Regions from separate parts of the Mesorhizobium sp. P2_E7 genome, predicted to be linked through region 2. Evidence: predicted binding sites of a transcription regulator. Region 2 holds the regulator's gene; the other holds the start of a gene.

Region 1 (10,469 bases), on a different contig from region 2:
ATGCTTTACCCGTCCCAACAGTTCACTTGCGCCGTCCCATGGCGCACGCGCGATTGACCCCCAATACGCCTTAACATAGGGTCCGCGCGATTTTCAAAACAAGGTTAAGGCGATGGCCTTAACAGCGCGGTAACGGAGCGAAATCATGTCGAAGCCTGATCTGGCGAGCCTCGAAAAGACCATCGAGAAGGCCTTCGAGGAGCGCGACACGATTTCGACCGCGACCCGCGGCGAAACGCGCGACGCCATCCAGTCCGCGCTCGACCTGCTCGACCGCGGCACGGTGCGCGTCGCCGAGCGCCAGGCCGACGGCAAGTGGCATGTCAATCAGTGGCTGAAGAAGGCGGTGCTGCTGTCGTTCCGGCTCTTTCCGATGGAGATCATCAAGGGTGGCCCCGGCCAGGCGGTGTGGTGGGACAAGGTGGCCTCGAAGTTCGACGGCTGGAGCGCGGTCGATTTCGAAAAGGCCGGCTTCCGCGCCGTGCCGTCGTCGATCGTGCGCCGTTCGGCCTATGTCGCGCCGGGCGCGGTGCTGATGCCGTCCTTCGTCAATGTCGGCGCCTATGTCGACAGCGGCACCATGGTCGACACCTGGGCCTCGGTCGGCTCCTGCGCCCAGATTGGCAAGAACGTGCATCTGTCGGGCGGCGTCGGCATTGGCGGCGTGCTGGAGCCGATGCAGGCCGGCCCGACCATCATCGAGGACAATTGCTTCATCGGCGCGCGCTCGGAAGTGGTCGAGGGCTGCATCGTGCGCGAGGGCTCGGTGCTCGGCATGGGCGTGTTCATCGGCCAGTCGACCAAGATCGTCGACCGCGCCACCGGCGAGGTCTTTTATGGCGAAGTGCCGCCGAATTCCGTCGTCGTCGCCGGCTCGATGCCGGGCAAGGCCTTTCCGAACAACGAGCCGGGCCCTGGCCTCTACTGCGCCGTCATCGTCAAGCGGGTCGACGCCAAGACCCGTTCCAAGACCTCGATCAACGAATTGCTGCGCGATTGATCTTTTGTGCAAACGGACGCACCTTCCGCCGGCGCGACATTCCGTCGCGCTGATTCCGCATGGAGGGGTGACATGGACTGGAAATACCTTCTGACCAGCTTTGACGGCCGCATCAATCGCGCCAAGTTCTGGGCTTGCGTTGGTGTGATATTCGTCGGCGCCATCATCGCCATCATCATCGACAACATCATCGGCACCACGTTCAACAACATGCCCTACGGTTTCGTCTACCTGATCTATGTGATCGCCACGCTCTATCTGGTCTTCGCCGTCTACGCCAAGCGCTGGCATGACCGCAACAAGTCGGGCTGGTGGACACTTATCGCGCTGGTGCCGTTCATCGGAGCGATCTGGCTTATCGTCGAGCTGGGCATCCTCGAAGGCAACAGGGGCGCCAATCAATACGGACCGGATCCGCTTGGCTAATAAAACAGACCTCATTTGGCTTTTCTTCAAAACCTCAGGCCGCGTCAGCCCAAGTGCGTATGCGCTGGCCGGCCTGCTTTTGCTGCTCGCCCAGTTTTTCCCGCTCTACCAGTTTGCCAGACTGGAGCCCGGCACCGCAAATAGCCAGGTGTGGGCCACTGTGTTCTGGACCGTGGTGCTGATTTCGACCTGGTCGAGCTTCGCGGTCACCGCAAAGCGTTTCCATGATTTCGGCAAGCCGACTTACTACGCGTTGATCTCTCTTATCATCGGCCCGATTCTTCTTCTCATTCTAGCCTGCTTCAGAAGTGATCCCGGACCCAACCGCTACGGCCGGCACACCAATTCGCCCGCACAACCCTGAGGGCCGACCGGATATCTCGCCATGCGCTACCGCACGCTTGATCCGAAACTGATCATCGACACCGCCGAGCGGCTGGAGGGGCGCGTCGCCGAGCGTTTTCCCGAGGCAGGCCTGCGCGGTGTCGCCGCCGAACTGGTGTCGCTGTCGCGCGACCTGGCCAAGGCGGCGCAGGCGCTCGAGGCGCCGATCTGGTGGCTGCGCGGCGCCATCGTCGCTGCCGTTGTCGCCGGCGCGCTGATCTTCCTGTTCGTCGGCACCATCCTGCCGCTCATCCACATCTCGCAGGCCGACGACGCGGTGCAGTCGGTGCAAGGCATCGAAGCCACCATCAACATGATCATCCTTGCCGTGCTCGGCTTGCTGGCTCTGATCCGCACCGAGGAGCGCATCAAGCGCAAGCGGGTGTTTCGCCAGCTGCACGGGCTGAGGTCGCTGATCCATGTCATCGACATGCACCAGCTGACCAAGGATCCGGCCGCATTGTCTGCCAATTTCAGGCCGACCGCGCATTCGCCGGCGCGCATCACCAATGCCGCGGACTTGGCGCGCTACCTCGACTATTGCTCGGAAATGCTGTCGATCACCGGCAAGATCGCTGCGCTGTTCGCGCAGTCGGTCAACGACGATGTGGTCATCGACGGCGTCAACGACATCGAGAACCTGGCGTCCAACCTGTCGCGCAAGATCTGGCAGAAGATCACGCTGATCGAGAACCATCCGGCGGTGCAGCCGCTGCCGGCGCCACGTCCGGCGAGCAAGGCGCCGGCTCCGAGGCGCGCGCCAAAGCTGTGACGCAGCGGTGGCGGCGTGCCTGCTTTTTCCGGGCTCATGTGCAGGCCAAAGTCTGACCCTTGGGGCGAGCGGCCTATCCGGCGACGGCGTCCGGCGTCAGTCCGGGTGACCCGCGCTTTTCCCGTTCGGCCTGCCGCACCAGCGCGGTGACCCGCTTCAGCAAAGGCGCCTGCGTGCCGGCCTTTTCGGCAAGGCTCAGGACCGCTCCCTGCAGGTCGCCGATTTCGGTTGGCCGGCCACGCTGGAGGTCGTCCCACATTGACGAGCGCGCCTGTGGGTCGATGGCCAGCATGCGGCGTGCCACCAGCCGGAACAGCCAGTCCGGCAGCCGGAGTAGTTTCGGCAGCAGGCCGGGGCGCAGGCCGCCGATCCGCGCCGGGGCGATGTGTGACGCCTTCATCGCCGCCAGCGCCTCGTCGATCTGACCGGCAAGGATCAGCCGCCAGCGGCGGTCGGCAAGCTCACTCGCCAGCGGCAGGCCGGACAGCGCGACGAGCGCATTGTTGAGGTTGATCAGCAGCTTGCCCCACTGCACCGCCTTGATGTCGACATGGGTTTCGACGGCAAGGCCTTCGACATCGAGAAGGCCGGCAAGGCCGGCCGTGCCGTCTTCGATCATCACCTTGCCCTCGCTGGCGCGATGCACCTGAAGCGGCGACTCGCCTTCGGCCGACTGGACGACATTGAAAGGCACCATGCCGGCCAGCACCGGTCGAGAGCCGAGCCCGGCGCGCAACCGGTCGGCATTGCCGACACCGTTCTGCAGGCTGACCACCACGACATCGCCGCGAGTGTGTGTCGCAATGAGCGCCGCCATCTCCTCGGTGGCGCCGTTCTTGACCGTCACCAGCACCAAATCGGCAATGGCCAGGGCGGCGGCCGGGTCGGCGGTGACGGACACCGGCTTGATGGATCGGTCGCGGCCATCGAGGTCGGTGACGCGCAGCCCACCGCCCTGCAAGGCCTCCGCGATGCGCGGCCGCGCCAAAAACACCACCTTGCGTCCGGCCAGCGCCAGGCAGCCGCCGACATAGCAGCCGATACTGCCGGCGCCGGCAATGACGATGGTCTTTTCGGCGTTGGCCATGCGATAATCCGGTGTTGGCCTGCACTATACGACATGAAAACCATAATGTCGGCGACAGGACCGGTCATCATCTCTGACCGTGACAGGCCTTTCGCTTTCGATTATCGCTTTGCCCATGACATTGCCGACCGATCCCGCCGCCAACCTCGCGACCCTCATACGCTGCGCCTCCGTAACACCCGCCGAGGGCGGTGCGCTGGCCGCGCTGGAAGGCATGCTGAAGCCGCTCGGCTTTTCCGTCGAACGCCCGGTGTTTTCCGAAGACGGCACGCCGGACATCGAGAACCTTTATGCGCGCCGCTCCGGCAATGGGCCGCATCTGATGTTTGCCGGCCATACCGACGTGGTGCCGGTCGGCGACGAGGCGTCGTGGACGCATCCGCCCTTTGGCGCCGAAATCGCCAAGGGCGAGATGTTCGGCCGCGGCGCCGTCGACATGAAGGGCGGCATCGCCTGTTTCATCGCCGCGGTGGCGCGCCACGTCGAAACAAAGGGCGGGCCGAAAGGCTCGGTCTCGCTGCTGATTACCGGTGACGAAGAGGGCCCGGCCATCAACGGCACGACAAAACTGCTCGACTGGGCGGCGGCCAAAGGCGAGAAATGGGACGCCTCGATCGTCGGCGAGCCGACCAATCCGGACGCGCTCGGCGACATGATCAAGATCGGACGGCGTGGCTCGATGTCGGGCAGCGTCACCGTCAACGGCCGCCAGGGCCATGTCGCCTATCCCTTGCTTGCCGACAATCCGGTGCGCGGTCTGATGAGCCTGGTCGAGGCCCTGCTCCACCCTGTCTTCGACAAGGGAACCAAGGATTTCCAGCCGACCAATCTGGAAGTGACCTCGATCGATGTCGGCAATCCGGCGACGAATGTCATTCCGGCCAAGGCGACGGCGACCTTCAACATCCGCTTCAACGACACCTGGACGGCCGAGACGGTGCAGGCCGAGATCCACAACCGGCTCGACCAGGCGGCCAAGCGCAAGAAATACCGGACCGGCAAGAAAACCCCTGTCGACTATGAGCTCGTGTGGCGCGACCGGCCGAGCCACGTCTTCCTGACACGCGACGACAAGCTGATCGATACGCTGCGCGGCTCGATCAAGGCGGCGGTCGGCAAGGAGCCGGCGCTTTCCACCTCGGGCGGCACCTCGGACGCCCGTTTCATCAAGGACTATTGCCCGGTGGTCGAGTTCGGACTGGTCGGCAAGACCATGCATATGGTCGATGAACGCGTCGCATTGACCGACCTCGAAACGCTGACCCAGATCTACCAGCGCTTCATCGAAGACTGGTTCGAGCAAGGCTGATCATGCTTTCGGTTGACGAGACCTCTTCATCGCTTACCGGCGCCTGGCGGCTGATGCTCGGCAAGGCCGACGGATTGCGGCTGCTCGACCTGTCGGCGGACGGTTTCTGGAATTCCTTCTTTGCCATCGTCGTCGCTGCGCCGGCGATGATCGTCGGCTGGGTCGGCACGGCCAACGAGATCGGCGACCCCAATGCGTTTGCCGGGCGGCTGGGCATGTTGGTCCGCCTGGCAACCGTCGACCTCGGCTCGTGGCTGCTGCCGCTGGTCGCGCTTGCCCTGGTCGCGTCGCGCGCCGGCATTGGCGACCGCTTCGTCCACTACGTCGTCGCCAGCAACTGGGCGTCGGCAATCACCGCCTGGATGCTGCTGCCATCGGCGTTGATCCGGCTGTTCCTGCCGCCCGGCAACCCAGTCGCCGAATTGGTGTGGCTGGTTCTGGTGGTGCTGTCGCTGGTGCTCACCTGGCGGATGACCAATGCCGCGATCGGCAAGGGCGCGGCTGTGGGCAGCGCCGTGTTCGCAGGCATGTTGGTGGTGTCCCTGGCCGTCTTGTTCGGCCTGGTGGCGCTGCTCGGCATCACCGTACCGACCGCCGCCCCGGCCTAGAATTTTTCTGGATAGTCGACGCCGATGAGGAAAAGCCCATCGGGCGGCGCCACCTGACCGCAGGCGGCGCGGTCTTGCGCATCGAGCGCGGCCTTGAGATCGGCAGCCGTCCAGCCGCCGTCGCCGACGCGTTTCAGCGAGCCGACCATGGAGCGCACCTGGTTGTGCAGGAACGAGCGCGCCGAGGCCCTGACTTCGATCAGGTCGCCCTGGCGGCTCACATCGAGCCGCTCCAGCGTCCGCACCGGACTGTTGGCCTGGCACTGCGTCGAGCGGAAGGTGGTAAAGTCATGCCGGCCGAGCAGGACTTTCGCCGCTTCGTGCATGGCGCCCGCATCGAGCCGCTTCGGCACCCACCAGACCTTGCCTTTTTCCATCGCTGCCGGCGCGCGCCGGTTGAGGATGCGGTAGAGATAGTGCCGTCCGGTGGCCGAGAAACGGGCATCGAAATCGTCGGGGACAACCGCCGCCTGCAGGATGGCGACGTGCGCGCCTGCCGCCTGCAGATGCGCGTTGATGGCGTCGCGTACCTTATCGTTGGGCCACGCCTTGGCGAGGTCGACATGCGCCACCTGTGCGGTCGCATGCACGCCGGCATCGGTGCGGCCGGCGGCGCGCAACCGCACCGCCTCGCCGCTGAATTTCTCGATCGCCTGCTCTATCGCCTGCTGCACCGAAGGCTGATCCGCCTGGTGCTGCCAGCCGGCGAAGAGGCTGCCGTCATATTCGATATCGAGACGAAAACGCGGCATCGGCGATCGACACTCGCCGTTTAGGCGGCGAGTGCGGTAAAGGCCTGGGCGTAGACCAGTTTGCCTTTTTCAGGGGCGTCACCCCAGGCCAGCGCCTGCAGCGCCTCGCCCTGGTATTCGCTCTCGAAGTTTTCGGCGCGCGCATGGTTGTAACCGAAGCGGCCGTAATAGGCCGGATCGCCCAAGACAACGGCGAGCACTTCGCCGGCGTCCTTGAGGCGGATATGCGCCTCGCGGATCAGCGCACCGCCAATGCCCGAACCATGGAAAGACGGCTCGACCGCCAAGGGCGCCAGCGCCACTGCCGGGAAGCTCTTGCCGCCATTCTGCACATACAGCCTGGAGAACAGAATGTGGCCGACCACCTGGCCGTCTTCTTCCGCCACCAGCTCGACAACGGCGTCGCCGCCGGTGACCAGCGCGTCGACCAGACCGGCCTCCGCCTGCTGGCCGAATGCGTGTTCCTCGACGAGGCGAATAGCCTCGCGGTCCCGCGGCGTTGCCGCTCGTATCGACATCATGCTCATGAGAATTTCATTCCTTTTTCGATCTTGGCCCCGCGCAGAAACTCCTGCGCGGCGGCGGGCCTTCCGCCCGCCCGTTGAACTTCGACCAGCCTGACTGCGCCTGTTCCGCAGGCGACCGTCAGCCGGTCATCGAGAATTCCTCCCGACTCGCCCATGCCTTCAGAAAGCGTGCCTTCAGAAAGCGTCGAGCGAAGCAGTTTCAGCCGTTCTGTGCGGCCGCCAATGTCGGCCTCGCACCAGGCGCCAGGGAATGGCGACAGGCCGCGAATGTGATTGTGGACCTCGCCAGCCGGCCGCGTCCAGTCCACACGCGTCTCCGATTTATCGATTTTGCTGGCGTAGGTCACCCCGTCCGTCGCCTGCAAGGCCGATGCCAGCGTATTTGTCTCCAATCGGGACAGCGCTTCCACCATCAGGGTAGCGCCAATCTTCATCAAGCGGTCGTGCAGATCGCCGGCCGTCATATCGGGTCCGATGGCGCATTTTTCAACCAGTGCCACCGGGCCGGTGTCCAGCCCCTCTTCCATATGCATCACCATCATGCCGGTCTCAGTATCGCCGGCCATGATGGCGCGCTGGATGGGAGCAGCACCACGCCATCGCGGCAAAAGCGAGGCATGGCCGTTGATACAGCCGAGCCGCGGAGCCTCCAGAATAGCCTTCGGCAGCAGCAGGCCATAAGCGACAACGACGGCGACATCGGCCTGCAAGGCGCGGAAAGCGGCCTGTTCGGCCTCGCTCTTCAGCGACGTCGGCGAGCTTACCGCGACATCAAGCCGCTCGGCCTCGCGCTGCACCGGCGACGGCGTCAGTTCCAGCCCACGGCGGCCTGCGGCGCGTGGCGGCTGGGTGTAGACGGCTGCTATTTCGTGTCCGGCCTCGGCGATCGCGCGCAGCACCGGCACCGAAAATTCCGGCGTGCCCATGAAGATGACGCGAAGCGGCATCTTCCTATCCCACCAGCTTGCCCGGCGCCTTGTCCTTGGCGAGCTTCTTGAACTTCTTGACCACCATGTCGCGTTTAAGCTTCGAGATGTGGTCGATGAACAACACGCCATTGAGGTGGTCGATCTCGTGCTGCAGGCAGGTCGCCATCAGGCCTTCGGCCTCGATCTCCTGCAGCTTGCCGTCACGGTCGAGATATTTCACCCGCACCGAAGCCGGGCGCTCGACCTCGGCGTAATAGTCGGGGATCGACAGGCAGCCTTCCTCGTAAACCGACCGCGCGTCCGCGCTTTCGAGCACTTCGGGATTGATGAAGACTTGCGGCGCCGGCGTCTCGTCTTCCTTGGCGAGGTCGATGACCAGCATGCGCACAGGCTCGCCGATCTGGATCGCGGCGAGCCCAATGCCCGGCGCGTCATACATGGTCGCCAGCATACTGTCGGCCAGTTTGCGCACGGACGCGTCGACGCGTTCGAGCGGTTTGGAAACCTGGCGCAGGATGGGATCGGGAAGGATGATGAGCGGCTTGATCGACATGGCGTCTCACCTAAGACGTCATGCGAAAAGCGTCAACCGGGGCGGTTTGCGCCCGTTCACGTTTTGATCTGTGCCAGGCCGGCGAATCGGCTATGCTGGCGGGATGAACGACCTGAATTCCATCCTTTCCGAGCCAGTCGCCCGGCTCGGCGCCACCACGATCACGCTCGGCCATGCGCTGGCCTTCGGCGCGATCGTGTTTCTCGGGCTGTTGCTGGTGCTGGTGGTCGCCCTGTGGCGGTCGGCCAGGGCGCGCACCATCGCGGCGGCAGAAGCCGCCGAGCACGCCCGCGACGCCGAGGCGCGGATGGCCGGCATTTTGCAAAGCCAGGCGGAGATGCAGGGCCGCATGGGGGCCATTGCCGATGTGTTCGGTGCAAGGCAGGCCGAACTCAACCAGTCGATCGGCCAGCGGCTCGACGCCATGACCGGTCGCCTCGGCCAGACCATGACCGAGCAGACCAAATCGACGCATGAAAGCCTGGCCAAATTGCAGGAGCGGCTGGCGGTCATCGACACCGCGCAAGGCAACATCCAGTCGCTTGCCGGCCAGGTTGTGCAATTGCAGGCGATCCTGTCCAACAAGCAGACGCGCGGCGCCTTCGGTCAGTCGCGCATGGAGGCGATCGTCGCCGACGGCCTGCCGATGGGCGCCTATGAGTTCCAGGCGACGCTGTCGAATGGCAGCCGCCCGGACTGCCTGATCAGGATGCCGAACGGCGCGCCGCAGCTTGCCATCGACGCCAAGTTTCCGCTGGAAGCCTGGAACGCCATCCGCGCCGCCGACGGCGCCGACCTGCAGAAGGTCGCGGCCCAGGCCTTCCGCCGCGACATCGAAATCCATGTCCGCGATATCTCGGAGAAATATTTGATCCAGGGCGAGACGCAGGACACCGCCTTCATGTTCGTGCCGTCGGAATCGGTGTTTGCCGAAATCCACGAAAATTTCGACGCTCTCATCCAGAAGGCGCACAGGGCTCGCGTCATCATCGTCTCGCCGTCGCTGCTGATGCTGTCGATCCAGGTCATCCAGGCCATCCTCAAGGACGCCCGCATGCGCGAACAGGCGCATCTTATCCAGGGCGAGGTCATCCGGCTGATGGAGGATGTCGCGCGCGTCGACGAACGCGTGCGCCGGCTGCAGACGCACTTCGGCCAGTCGGCCAAGGACATCGACGAGATACTGGTGTCGACATCGAAAGTGACCCGGCGCGGCCAGAAGATCGAGGCGCTGGAGTTCGGCGAAAGCGAAGCCGAAGCGCGCGGCGGACCCGCCAAGGCCGAACCCGGCGTGCGGATGGCAGATTCCAAGACGGGGCAGCTCAGGCTGCGTGTCGTCGAAGGCGACGATTAGACCGTAGCCACGATTACGTGTGCCTGAATCTTAGCGGCAACCTCGCCGCTGCCGTGTCTCGCCGTCATCGCGGCTGCGACATGATCGGTAGCGGTTTCCAGTTTTCCTCTGGCCTCGATTTCGTTGCGAAGCGGAGTTCCCTGGCAATAGGCAACGGCCGGAAGGCGCGGCGAGGAGGCACGGCTTTGTTCGGCTCTCGTCTCGATCGCCACACGGGAGAAACCTGCATCTTCCAGTTCGCGGCGGATGATGGCCGTGTCATGGTAGCCGTGCGGCGTGCGGGCTAGAAAGCGCGGCGGATCGTCCGGAAAAATCTCCGCAAGAGCGTTCGTCACATCGTTGGCGAATACATTCTCTTCGATGCGATCCCATACGTTGAACAGGAAATGGCCTCCGGGTTTCAGGACCCGCCTTGCTTCACGATAGCCGGCGGCGCGGTCGGGAAAGAACATCGCGCCGAACTGACAGCAAACGAGATCGAAGGTCGCGTCCTCAAACGGCAGCGCCAGGGCATCCGCCTGGCGCCACTGGATGCGGCTGTCGGGAGCTTGCTGCGAAGCCGCAAAGTCGATCATCGGCTGGTTGAGATCGGTCACGACATAGCTTGCGCCAGGCGACAGTTTTGGCGCCAATGCGCGGGTGACGACCCCGGTGCCTGCGGCGACTTCCAGGACGGCGCCGGGCGACAAGGACGCTGCCCGTCGTGCCATATCCGCGGCGAACGGCTCGAAAATCAACGGCACCATGTAGCGGTCGTAGTTTTCCGGA
Region 2 (10,469 bases):
TCAGCTCGTTCTTCGGGTAAATGAAGGGCTGGCCGATATGGTATTTGTAGGCCATCGCCGCAATCGTCGGCATCTTGGCAATCAGCCGCATCGAGGCGACCATGCGCTGATACGGGTCCGAAATATCGGTTGAGTCGTGATAGAAGGCCGACAGCGCGCCGACCACGCCGCACATCACGGCCATCGGATGCGCGTCGCGGCGGAAGCCGGTGAAGAAGCGCGACATCTGCTCATGCACCATGGTGTGGCGCGTTACCCGGTAGTCGAAATCGTCCTTCTGCGCCTTGGTCGGCAGTTCGCCGTAGAGCAAGAGGTAGCAGACTTCGAGGAAATCGCCATGCTCGGCCAGCTGGTCGATCGGGTAGCCGCGGTGCAGCAGGATGCCGGCATCGCCGTCGATGAAGGTGATCGCCGACTCGCAGCTCGCCGTCGAGGTGAAGCCGGGGTCGTAGGTAAAGGCGCCGGTGGTGCTGTAAAGCGCACCGATGTCGATGACGTCAGGCCCGACCGAGCCGCTTCGCACCTTGAATTCGTGCGTCTTGCCGGCCAGTTCGAGCGTGGCAGTCGACGGGTGCGTCGTCTTGCTGCCGGGTTCCAGTTTTGTCGCAGCTTCGCTCATTCTCAAACTCCTTCATGTTCCTCATGCCGGCAAGGCAATTCCTGCAAACGACACGTCGAAATCACCGGAATGCGCGAACTCGCCACCGCATTTTGGGAGGGTGCGTGCCAGATTGGGCCAAGGCCTAATGTTGCACTGCGAAACGCGCCTTTCAATGCCAATCTTCTTGGGCCAGTTCGCTCCTAATCGATTTGATCCGCAATCCGCGCCAGGCTTTCCTCACGGCCGAGCACGGCAAGCACGTCGAATACGCCGGGCGAGGTGCTGCGGCCGGTAAGGGCTGCTCTCAGCGGTTGGGCCACCGCGCCAAGCTTGTGGCCGCCGGCCGTCGCGAACGCGCGCACCGCGGCTTCCGCCGCAGCGGCCGTCCACTCGCCCGAAACCGTCTGCAAAGCCGCATGCGCGCCGCGCAGGATCGCGCGCGCATCGGCATTGAGCAGGCCTGCCGCCTTCTCGTCGACTGGCAGCGGCCGCTCGACGAACAGGAAGCCGGCGCCATCGGCCAGCTCCACCAGTGTCTTGGCGCGTTCCTTCAGGCCAGGCAGCGCGGCCAGCAGCTGCGCCTTCCTGGTGTCGTCAAGGCGGGCAGCCAGCGCCGGGCCGCCTTCGAGATAGGGAAGCGTGGCGACGAAGATGTCGAGCAACTGGACGTCGTCCATCTTGCGCATATGCACGCCGTTCAGCGCATCGAGCTTGGCAAAGTCGAAGCGCGCCGCGCCCTTGTTGACGTCGCCAATGTCGAACCATGCGATCATGTCCTTGATCGACATCACCTCGTCGTCGCCATGGCTCCAGCCAAGGCGTGCCAGATAGTTGAGCAGCGCCTCGGGCAGATAACCCATGGCGCGATAGGCCTCGACGCCGAGGGCGCCATGCCGCTTCGACAATTTGGCGCCGTCGGCGCCATGGATCAGCGGGATGTGCGACATGGACGGCACCTCCCAGCCCATGGCGTTGTAGATCACCGTCTGGCGCGCGGCATTGGTCAGATGGTCGTCACCGCGAATGATGTGGGTGACGCCCATGTCGTGGTCGTCGACGACGACGGCATGCATGTAGGTCGGCACACCATCCGAACGCAGGATGATGAAATCGTCGAGATCCTTGTTGGGAAAGCGCACCTCGCCCTGCACGCGGTCATGCACCACGGTCTCACCCTCGGTCGGCGCCTTGATGCGGATGGCGCCCCTGACGCCGGCGGGCGCCTCGGAGGCGTCGCGGTTGCGCCACGCGCCGTTGTAGCGCGGCGGCAGGCTCTTGGCGCGCGCTGCCTCGCGCATCGCCTCGAGCTCGGCAGGCGTCTCGTAGGCGTAATAGGCTTTACCCAGGCGCACCAATTCCTCGGCCACCTCGCGGTGGCGCGGCGCACGCTCGAACTGCGACACGGCACCGCCATCCCAGGACAGGCCGAGCCAGGTCAGCCCATCGATAATGGCCTGGGTTGCCGCTTCGGTGGAACGCTCGCGATCGGTGTCCTCGATGCGCAGAAGCATCGTGCCGTCGGTGTGCTTGGCGTACAGCCAGTTGAACAGCGCGGTGCGCGCGCCACCAATATGCAGGTAGCCGGTGGGCGAGGGGGCAAAACGGGTGACCACCCTGTTGGACATGGCAATTTTGTTGGACATGGCAATTCTCGGGCAAGGCTAGAAAGCGGGGGCGTGATCGCGCGGACTTTCGCGCTTTGCGCGTTCATGTAGCATAGGGGGTCTGGGGCGCAAGGGGCAGACCCGATGGCTGAACGGGGCCGGGGCGGGAAGGAGGGCGAGGGCGCAGAGGCAAGCGTCAGCGAACGATCGTTGTTTGCAGATGTTCCCTATGCCGAGCCGATGCCGGTTGCGCTGCCCGAACTGCAGCCCGGCATCGTGCCTTTGCCGCCGGATGGCGCCGCGCCGGTCCCGGTCACCGCGCCCGCACCTACAGTCCGTTTGCGCCGGCTGCTGCGCCGTTCGTCATGGCCCGCAATCCGCCGCAGCGTTGCCGTGGCGGCCGGCACCGAACTCGACCGCGGCGTTGCCTTCCTGCTGGTGCCGGTTTTCCTGGCGGCCGGCGTCATTGTCTATTTCTCGCTGCCCGACGAGCCCGGCTTTGCCCAGCCGATCTCCATCGTGCTGCTCTTGGCATGTTGTGCTGCCGTCACCCGGTCGCGGCCGAGGACGCATCTGTGTCTTATGGCTGCCATGCTGTGCGCGCTTGGCGTCGTCGCCGCCAAGGTCGAGACCTGGCGCGCCGGCACGCAGATGCTCGGCGCCGAGATTCAAACAAGGTTGACCGGCCGCGTCGTCAGTCTCGAAGAGATGGAAAACGGGCGCGTCAGGCTGACGCTCGACGTGATTTCCACCGCTTACCCCAAGCTGCGCTACGCGCCGGAACGGGTCAGGCTCTCGGCGCGTGGGATTCCGGCCGATATGACCGCCGGCTCCCTGATCACCGGCTATGCCAGGCTACTGCCGCCAACCGGTCCGGTGCGGCCGGAGAGCTACGATTTCTCCTTCGACAGCTATTTCACCGGCATCGGCGGCAGCGGCTTCTTTCTCGGCAATCCCAAAACCATCGCCGCGCAGGGACCGCCGCCGCTGACCGCACGGCTCTCTTCGGCCATTGAGAATGCCCGCGAAAACATAGCCGACCACATCCGGAGCAAGATCGGTGGCGCCGAAGGCGAGATTGCCGCAGCGCTGATCGTCGGCGTGCGCGCCGGCATTCCGGACGAGGTCAACGAGGCGATGCGGCGCACCGGCATCTACCACATCATTTCCATTTCCGGCCTGCACATGGCGCTGGTTGCCGGCACCATCATGGGCTTGCTGCGCGGCGCCTTCGCGCTGTTTCCCGATTTCTCCTCGCGCCGGCCGGTCAAGAAATATGCAGCCGCCGCAGCGCTTGTCTCCATCGCCGCCTATCTCGTCATTTCAGGCATTGTGGTTGCCGCCGAGCGCAGCTTCATCATGCTGGCGGTGATGCTGATCGCCGTGCTGTTCGACCGGGCGGCGCTCACCATGCGCAACCTGGCGATCTCGGCGATCGCCGTCATCCTGGTGTCGCCGCATGAGGTCGTCGGCCCGAGTTTCCAGATGTCGTTTGCCGCCACCGCCGCCCTGGTCGGCGCCTATGCCGGCTGGGCCGACTACCGCGCCGACAGGGTGAGAACGCCGCCTGCGAGGCGCTCTTTCGTCAGCTTCCTGTCGCGAAAATTCCTGCTGGCCATGGGCGGCCTCGCCATGACCTCGATTATCGCTGGAAGTGCCACGGCGCTGTTTGCCATCTGGCATTTCCAGCGCGTGTCACCGCTCAGCCTGCTCGCCAATCTGGCCGTGATGCCGATTGTATCGTTAATCGTCATGCCCTTTGCCGTGCTCAGCGCGCTGGCGATGCCATTCGGCGCCGATGGGCCGTTCCTCTATGTGATGGGCAAGGGTCTGGCGGCCATGATCGCCATCTCCGCCTGGATTTCCGAACGTTCGCCGGTCGATGCCGTCGGGCTGATCCCTATCCGCTCGGTGCTGCTGGTGGCGGTCGCCCTCGTCATCGCCACCATGGCCACCACATGGCTTCGGCTGGCGGCCGTGCCTTTCGCGCTGGCTGGCCTGTTGACGGTGCCGCAGGTACGCACGCCCGATGTGCTCATCTCCGAGGATGCGCATCTGGTGGCCGTGCCGATCGGAGGCGGCGAGCTAGCCCTCAATCGCGAACGCTCCAACGAATTCACCACAGACAACTGGAAACGCGCGCTAAGGGCGGAAACCATTATCCCGCCTGAGATTTTCGAGGCAACGGATACGCGGTTCGATCTCGATCCGCTCGACCTGCCGCCCGGCTCGCCCTTCTACTGCACAGGTGATCTCTGCATTGCCCGGCACCCGGCCGGAGCCATCATCGCGCTGGCAAAAGACCGCAAGACAGCCCGACCGGCCTGCGCTTTCGCGAGCCTGATCGTCATCGACGATGCCACCGCCTACAATCCGTGTCGCGACCCGCTGGTGCTGGTCGTGACCAAGAAGCAGCTTGCCCGCGACGGCAGTGCCGCCGTCTTCTTCGATCCGCAATCGGCCGCGACAACGCCAACCATACGTTTCGCCGTCGACAAGCCCTATCGTCCCTGGCACGAGCAACGCCGCTTCTCACGCGAAGCACGCGGCCTGCCGCCCTACAAGGAGCGCGAAAAGTACAAAACTAAGCCGGCTCAGTAGCGCCGGATCAGCCCGACAAGCTTGCCCTGCACCTTGACCCTGTCTGGCCCGAAGATGCGGGTTTCATAGGCCGGGTTTGCGGCTTCCAGCGCGATCGAGGCGCCCTTGCGGCGAAAGCGTTTCAGCGTCGCTTCCTCTTCGTCGACCAGCGCCACGATGATCTCGCCGGGGCTGGCGGTGTCGGCATTGCGGATGATGACCGTGTCGCCGTCGAAAATGCCGGCCTCGATCATCGAGTCGCCCTTGACCTCGAGCGCGTAATGTTCGCCGCCCATGATCATGTCCGGCGGCACCGAGATCGAATGGGTTTGGTGCTGGATGGCGTCGATCGGCACACCGGCGGCGATGCGGCCCATCACCGGGATCGACACCGCCGAAACTGCGTCGTCATTGCCGGCCGACATCGAACGCGACGATGAGGCCGGCTTGATCTGACGGCCGAGACCGCTTTGCCCCACACCGCCCTGGCCAGAACCGCCTTGTCCGAGACTGCCCTGGATGACGCTTGGCGAGAACTTCTTCGCCGCATTGAGGCCGGGTGCGATCGAGTCGGGCAGCCGCAGCACTTCCAGCGCGCGCGCCCGGTTCGGCAGCCGGCGAATGAAACCGCGCTCCTCCAGCGCCGTGATCAGGCGGTGAATGCCGGACTTGGACGCAAGGTCGAGCGCCTCCTTCATCTCGTCGAAAGACGGCGGGATTCCGCTCTCCTTCAGGCGTTCATGGATGAACATCAGGAGTTCATGTTGTTTGCGCGTCAGCATCGCGGCCCCCACGGGTTCTGAAACCAGAATCAGAAAAAACAAACCCAGAACAAACACTATCTGTTCCAGTTGTGTTCCGCAACCTTTTAAAGTTTAATGAATGCGTTGACGTTTTGTTCAGCGTAACGTTCCGCGCCGCGATCGGCGCCCGCGCTCGTTTGCCGGCAACGGAGTGAAAACGCCGGTGGCCTGCGCCATCGGGTCAATTCATGCCTTGCCAGATCGCTGCCGCTTTTTCGGGCGGGGCTGCGCTGCATCCGTCGGCGCGCCCGGTTCACTCTGGGCATAGACCTGCAGCGTGTAGCCGATGTGAACGCTCATCAGCGTTTTTGCGCCCTCAGTGTCGCGGTCAAGGGCTGCTTCCATCAGTTCGGTGTGGTGTTCGATCGCCACGGCGTCGCGCAGCGCCTCCATGGCCTTCTGGTGTCCGTCCTCGCGGCCGGCGGCCGCGCGCAGCGTCGGCGCGAGGCCCAGAAAGCGGTGGTGGCGATGCAGTTGATCGGAGATCGTCGCGTTGAAACGCAGCAGCCAGCTGGATCTCGCGGCACTGAGCAGCGCCGCGTGGAAGGCATCATGTTTTTCGTACCACGCATCGACGGCCTCATCCGAGGGATCATCGAGAACGGACCCGCAGCGTGAGAGGCGGTAGTGGGCGGCAACGACCGTGTCTTCCCATTGATGGTCGCCCTTTTCGATCGATTCCACCAGCAAGGGCAGTTCGACCACCAGTCGCGCACGCGCCAGGTCTTCGAGCTCGGCTCGGGACACGGGAGCGACCGCAAACCCACGGTTGCTGATGGCGGTCACAAGCCGTTCGGCTTCCAGTCGTGACAGTGCCTCGCGCAGCGGCGTCCAGCCGATGCCATAGGTGCCGCGCAGCGTGCTCAGCTTCAACGGCGCGGCAGGCGCCAGCCGGGTCGCAAGAATATCGCGCCTGAGCAGCCGATAGGCCGTTTCCGTCTTCGAGGACTGCTCGTCGTCCAACATCGTAACCCATCAGTCAGATTGCTCGGCTGCTGATTATATATCAAAGCCTTTCATCACGCAAATTATATATAATGTTTGACAGGTCCAGGAGGACCCCTCAAGATCGCCGGCATGTTTAGGGCGGACAGGCTCCGCCGAATGCTGTTGTTCAGGGAGGAGCGCCGGATCATGAGCATGACACCCGATCTCGCTGCAATCGAAGCGATGGATGCCGCCGATCCGCTGCGTTCCATGCGTGAACGCTTTGTCTTGCCGCAGGGCGTGATCTATCTCGACGGCAATTCGCTGGGTGCCGCGTCGCCGGCCGTCTTCAGCGAATTGCAGCAGGCCGCCATGCAGGAATGGGCGCAGGATCTCATTCGCGCCTGGAACACTGCCGGCTGGTTCAACATGCCGGTGGAGCTCGGCGATCAGCTCGGACGACTGATCGGCGCGGCTGAGGGGCAGACGGTGGTCTGCGACACGACCTCGATCAACATCTACAAGCTGCTGCACGCGGCACTCGGCATGCGGCCGGACCGCTCGGTCATCGTTGCCGAGGGCGACAGTTTCCCGACCGACCTCTATATGGCCGAAGGCGTCGCTTCGACCCGGCCGGGAACGCGGCTGCGGCTGGAGGGCGTCGACGCGCCTGCAATCGAGGATCTGATCGACGACAGCGTCGCCGTCATCCTGGTCAACCACGTCAACTACAAATCCGGCCAGTTGCGCGACATGGCGGCGCTGACGCGCAAGGCGCATGACGCCGGCGCGCTGATCATCTGGGATCTCTGCCACACCGCCGGCGCCTTGCCGGTCGAACTTGACAGTGTCAATGCCGATTTCGCCGTCGGCTGCACCTACAAATACCTCAATGGCGGCCCGGGCTCGCCGGCCTTCATCTACGCGGCCGAACGCCACCATGGCGATGTCCATCAGCCGCTCAGCGGCTGGTGGGGCCATGCGCGGCCCTTTGCCTTCGAACAGGGCTTTGCCGTCGGCAGCGGCATCCGCCGCTTCCTGTGCGGAACGCAGCCGGTGCTGTCGATGCGGGCGCTCAAGGGGGCGCTCGATATCTGGAACGATGTCGACATGGCGGCGGTGCGCAGAAAGAGCATCGCGCTGACCGACCTGTTCATCCAGCTCGTCGAAGCCAGATGCGGCGCCTACGGGCTTGAACTGGAAAGTCCTCGTGACGGCAGCCAGCGCGGCAGCCAGGTGTCGTTCCTTCATCCGCATGGCTATCAGGTGATGCGCGCCCTGATCGAGCGCGGTGTGATCGGCGATTTCCGCGCGCCGTCTACCATCCGCTTCGGCTTCACGCCGCTCTATGTCGGTTATGGCGATGTTTGGCAGGCGGTCGACGTGCTGGAGGATATTCTGCGCACCGGCACCTGGCAGGACGCACGCTTCGCGGTGAAGACCGCGGTTACCTAAAGTCGGCGCGATTCCAGGAAAAGTGTGACGCGGTTTTTCCGGGAAACGCGCGTAGCGCTTTCCCTTGGGAATTGCGTCAGAACGATATGCTCAAAGCCGGGTGCGAACCGTCCACAGTTCCGGAAACAGCACGACCTCCAGCATCTTCTTCAGATAGGAGGCGCCTGAGGTGCCGCCGGTGCCGCGCTTCAAACCGATGATGCGCTCGACCGTGGTGACGTGGTTGAAGCGCCAGCGGCGGAAGTAGTCCTCGAAGTCGACCAGTTTTTCCGCCAGTTCGTAGAGCATCCAGTAGCGCTGCGGGTCGCGGTAGACGGTTTGCCAGGCAACCAGCACCTCTTCGTTCTCGACGCGTGTCTCGCGCCAGTCCGTGCGCGTGGCGTCGGCGCCGATGTCGAAGCCGTTGCGCGCCAAAAGCAGCAGCGCCTCGTCATAGAGCGATGGGGTAGCCAGGATCGCCTCCAGCCTGTCCGTGAGATCGGGCCGGTGCTTGTGCGGGCCAAGCATGGCGAGGTTGCGGTTGCCAGCCATGAATTCGATGGCGCGGTATTGCCAGGACTGGAAGCCCGAGGACTGGCCGAGCGCGTCGCGAAATTCGGTGTATTCGCTGGGCGTCATCGTGCGCAGAACGTCCCAGGCATTGTTGAGCTGCTCGAAGATGCGCGCGACGCGCGACAGCATCTTGAAGCTCGGTTCGAGGCGGTCGGCGCGGATCGAGCGGATCGCGGCGCCGATCTCGTGCAAGGCGAGCTTCATCCACAATTCCGATGTCTGATGCTGGATGATGAACAGCATCTCGTCATGGGCCGAAGACAACGGCGCCTGCGCGTCGAGCACCTTCTCCAGGTGCAGATAATCGCTGTAGGACATCCGCTCCTTGAACGACATCTGCGCGCCATCGGAGGCCGGATCGTAGGGCTGGCTCAATTGCTCTTCTCCGCCCGCAACCGGAAGCGCTGGATCTTGCCGGTCTGGGTTTTGGGCAAGGCGTCGATGAATTTCACCGAACGCGGATATTTGTACGGCGCGATCGTTGCCTTGACGTGGTCCTGCAGGCGTTTGACGGTCAATGCGTCCGGCGAAACACCTTGCACCAGAACAATATGCGCCTCTACGATCTGGCCGCGCTCGCTGTCCTCGGCGCCGGTCACCGCGCATTCGGCGACGTCGGGATGCGAAAGCAACGCTGCTTCGACCTCGGGACCGGCAATGTTGTAGCCGGCGCTGACGATCATGTCGTCGGAGCGCGCGGCGAAGTGGAAGAAACCGTCTTCGTCCTGGGTGAAGGTGTCACCGGTGAGGTTCCAGCCGTCACGGACGTACTCCTTCTGCCTGGCGTCGGCCATGTAGCGGCAGCCGGTCGGGCCGCGCACCGCCAGCCGGCCTGTCGAGCCGCGCGGCAGCTCCCGCATCTCGTCATCGACGATGCGTGCCTCGTAACCGCCGACGGCTTTGCCGGTGGAGGCGGGCTTCATGTCGCCGAAGCGGTTGGAGATGAAGATATGCAGCATCTCGGTGGCGCCGATTCCATCGAGAATCGGCTTGCCGGTCTTCTGCGTCCACTCCTCGAAGACAGGCGCCGGCAGCGTCTCGCCGGCCGAAACCGCGACGCGGAGCGAGGACAGGTCGGCACCTTCATCCATGGCCTTGAGCATGGCCCGATAGGCTGTGGGAGCGGTGAAGGAAATGGTCGCCCGGTAGGTCTCGATGATGTGGATCATGTTGGGCGGCGTCGCCTGTTCCAGCAGCGTCGCCGCGGCGCCAAAGCGCAGCGGGAAGATGGCGAGCCCGCCGAGACCGAAGGTAAAGGCGAGGGGCGGCGAGCCGACGAAAATATCGTCCGGCGTCACCTCCAGGATTTCGCGGGCGTAGGCGTCGGCGATGATCAGCAGGTCGCGGTGGAAATGCATCGTCGCCTTCGGCACTCCGGTGGTGCCGGACGTGAAGCCGAGCAGGGCGACGTCGTCGCGGCCGGTGTTGACGGCGGTGAAGGTGACCGGCTTGTCGAGGGCGGCGCGGTCGAGTTCGGCGTCATGGTTGGCGGTGCCGTCGAAGCCGATGACCTGCTTGAGATAGGCACTACCCTTGGCGCAGGCGGTCATCTCGTCCATCAGCCTTGTATCGCAAAGCGCGATTGTGATTTCCGCCTTGTCGACAATCTTGGCGAGTTCGCCGGCGCGCAGCATCGGCATGGTGTTGACGACCACCGCGCCCACCTTGGTGGCGGCCAGCCAGCAGGCGACCATGGCCGGGTTGTTGGCAGAGCGGATCAGCACCCGGTTGCCCGGCTTGACGCCATAATTCTCGACCAGCGCATGGGCGAGCCTGTTGGTCCAGTCGGACAGTTCCTTGTAGGTGCGGCGGCGGCCATTGCCGATCAGCGCGGTGTGGTCGCCAAAGCCCTTTTCGACCAGCCTGTCGGTCAATTCGACGCCGGCATTTATGTGGTCGGGATAGTGGAAGCCGTCGAGCAAAAACTCCGGCCACTGATCCGGCGGC

Evidence for each region. Region 2 encodes LexA, which represses DNA repair genes until DNA is damaged. Its sites were predicted from a motif close to TGTTCNNNNTGTGTTCNG; they were not measured.
Region 1: the regulator LexA is predicted to act here: its motif matches at 8,401-8,418, upstream of AC1DYC_RS30220 (DNA recombination protein RmuC).

What each region holds. Positions count from the first base shown of each region.
Region 1 covers NZ_JBFUER010000011.1:43,260-53,728, forward strand. The annotation lists gene dapD (2,3,4,5-tetrahydropyridine-2,6-dicarboxylate N-succinyltransferase) at 146-1,000, shown strand; gene AC1DYC_RS30170 (DUF805 domain-containing protein) at 1,073-1,426, shown strand; gene AC1DYC_RS30175 (DUF805 domain-containing protein) at 1,419-1,790, shown strand; gene AC1DYC_RS30180 (hypothetical protein) at 1,812-2,582, shown strand; gene AC1DYC_RS30185 (2-dehydropantoate 2-reductase) at 2,656-3,669, opposite strand; gene dapE (succinyl-diaminopimelate desuccinylase) at 3,785-4,978, shown strand; gene AC1DYC_RS30195 (transporter) at 4,981-5,586, shown strand; gene truA (tRNA pseudouridine(38-40) synthase TruA) at 5,583-6,338, opposite strand; gene AC1DYC_RS30205 (GNAT family N-acetyltransferase) at 6,359-6,865, opposite strand; gene fmt (methionyl-tRNA formyltransferase) at 6,862-7,812, opposite strand; gene def (peptide deformylase) at 7,817-8,347, opposite strand; gene AC1DYC_RS30220 (DNA recombination protein RmuC) at 8,451-9,701, shown strand; gene AC1DYC_RS30225 (class I SAM-dependent methyltransferase) at 9,698-10,469, opposite strand, start outside.
Region 2 covers NZ_JBFUER010000001.1:1,152,220-1,162,688, forward strand. The annotation lists gene gltA (citrate synthase) at 1-619, opposite strand, end outside; gene gltX (glutamate--tRNA ligase) at 802-2,226, opposite strand; gene AC1DYC_RS05840 (ComEC/Rec2 family competence protein) at 2,350-4,806, shown strand; gene lexA (transcriptional repressor LexA) at 4,800-5,567, opposite strand; gene AC1DYC_RS05850 (GntR family transcriptional regulator) at 5,775-6,554, opposite strand; gene kynU (kynureninase) at 6,723-7,970, shown strand; gene kynA (tryptophan 2,3-dioxygenase) at 8,061-8,897, opposite strand; gene AC1DYC_RS05865 (AMP-binding protein) at 8,894-10,469, opposite strand, start outside.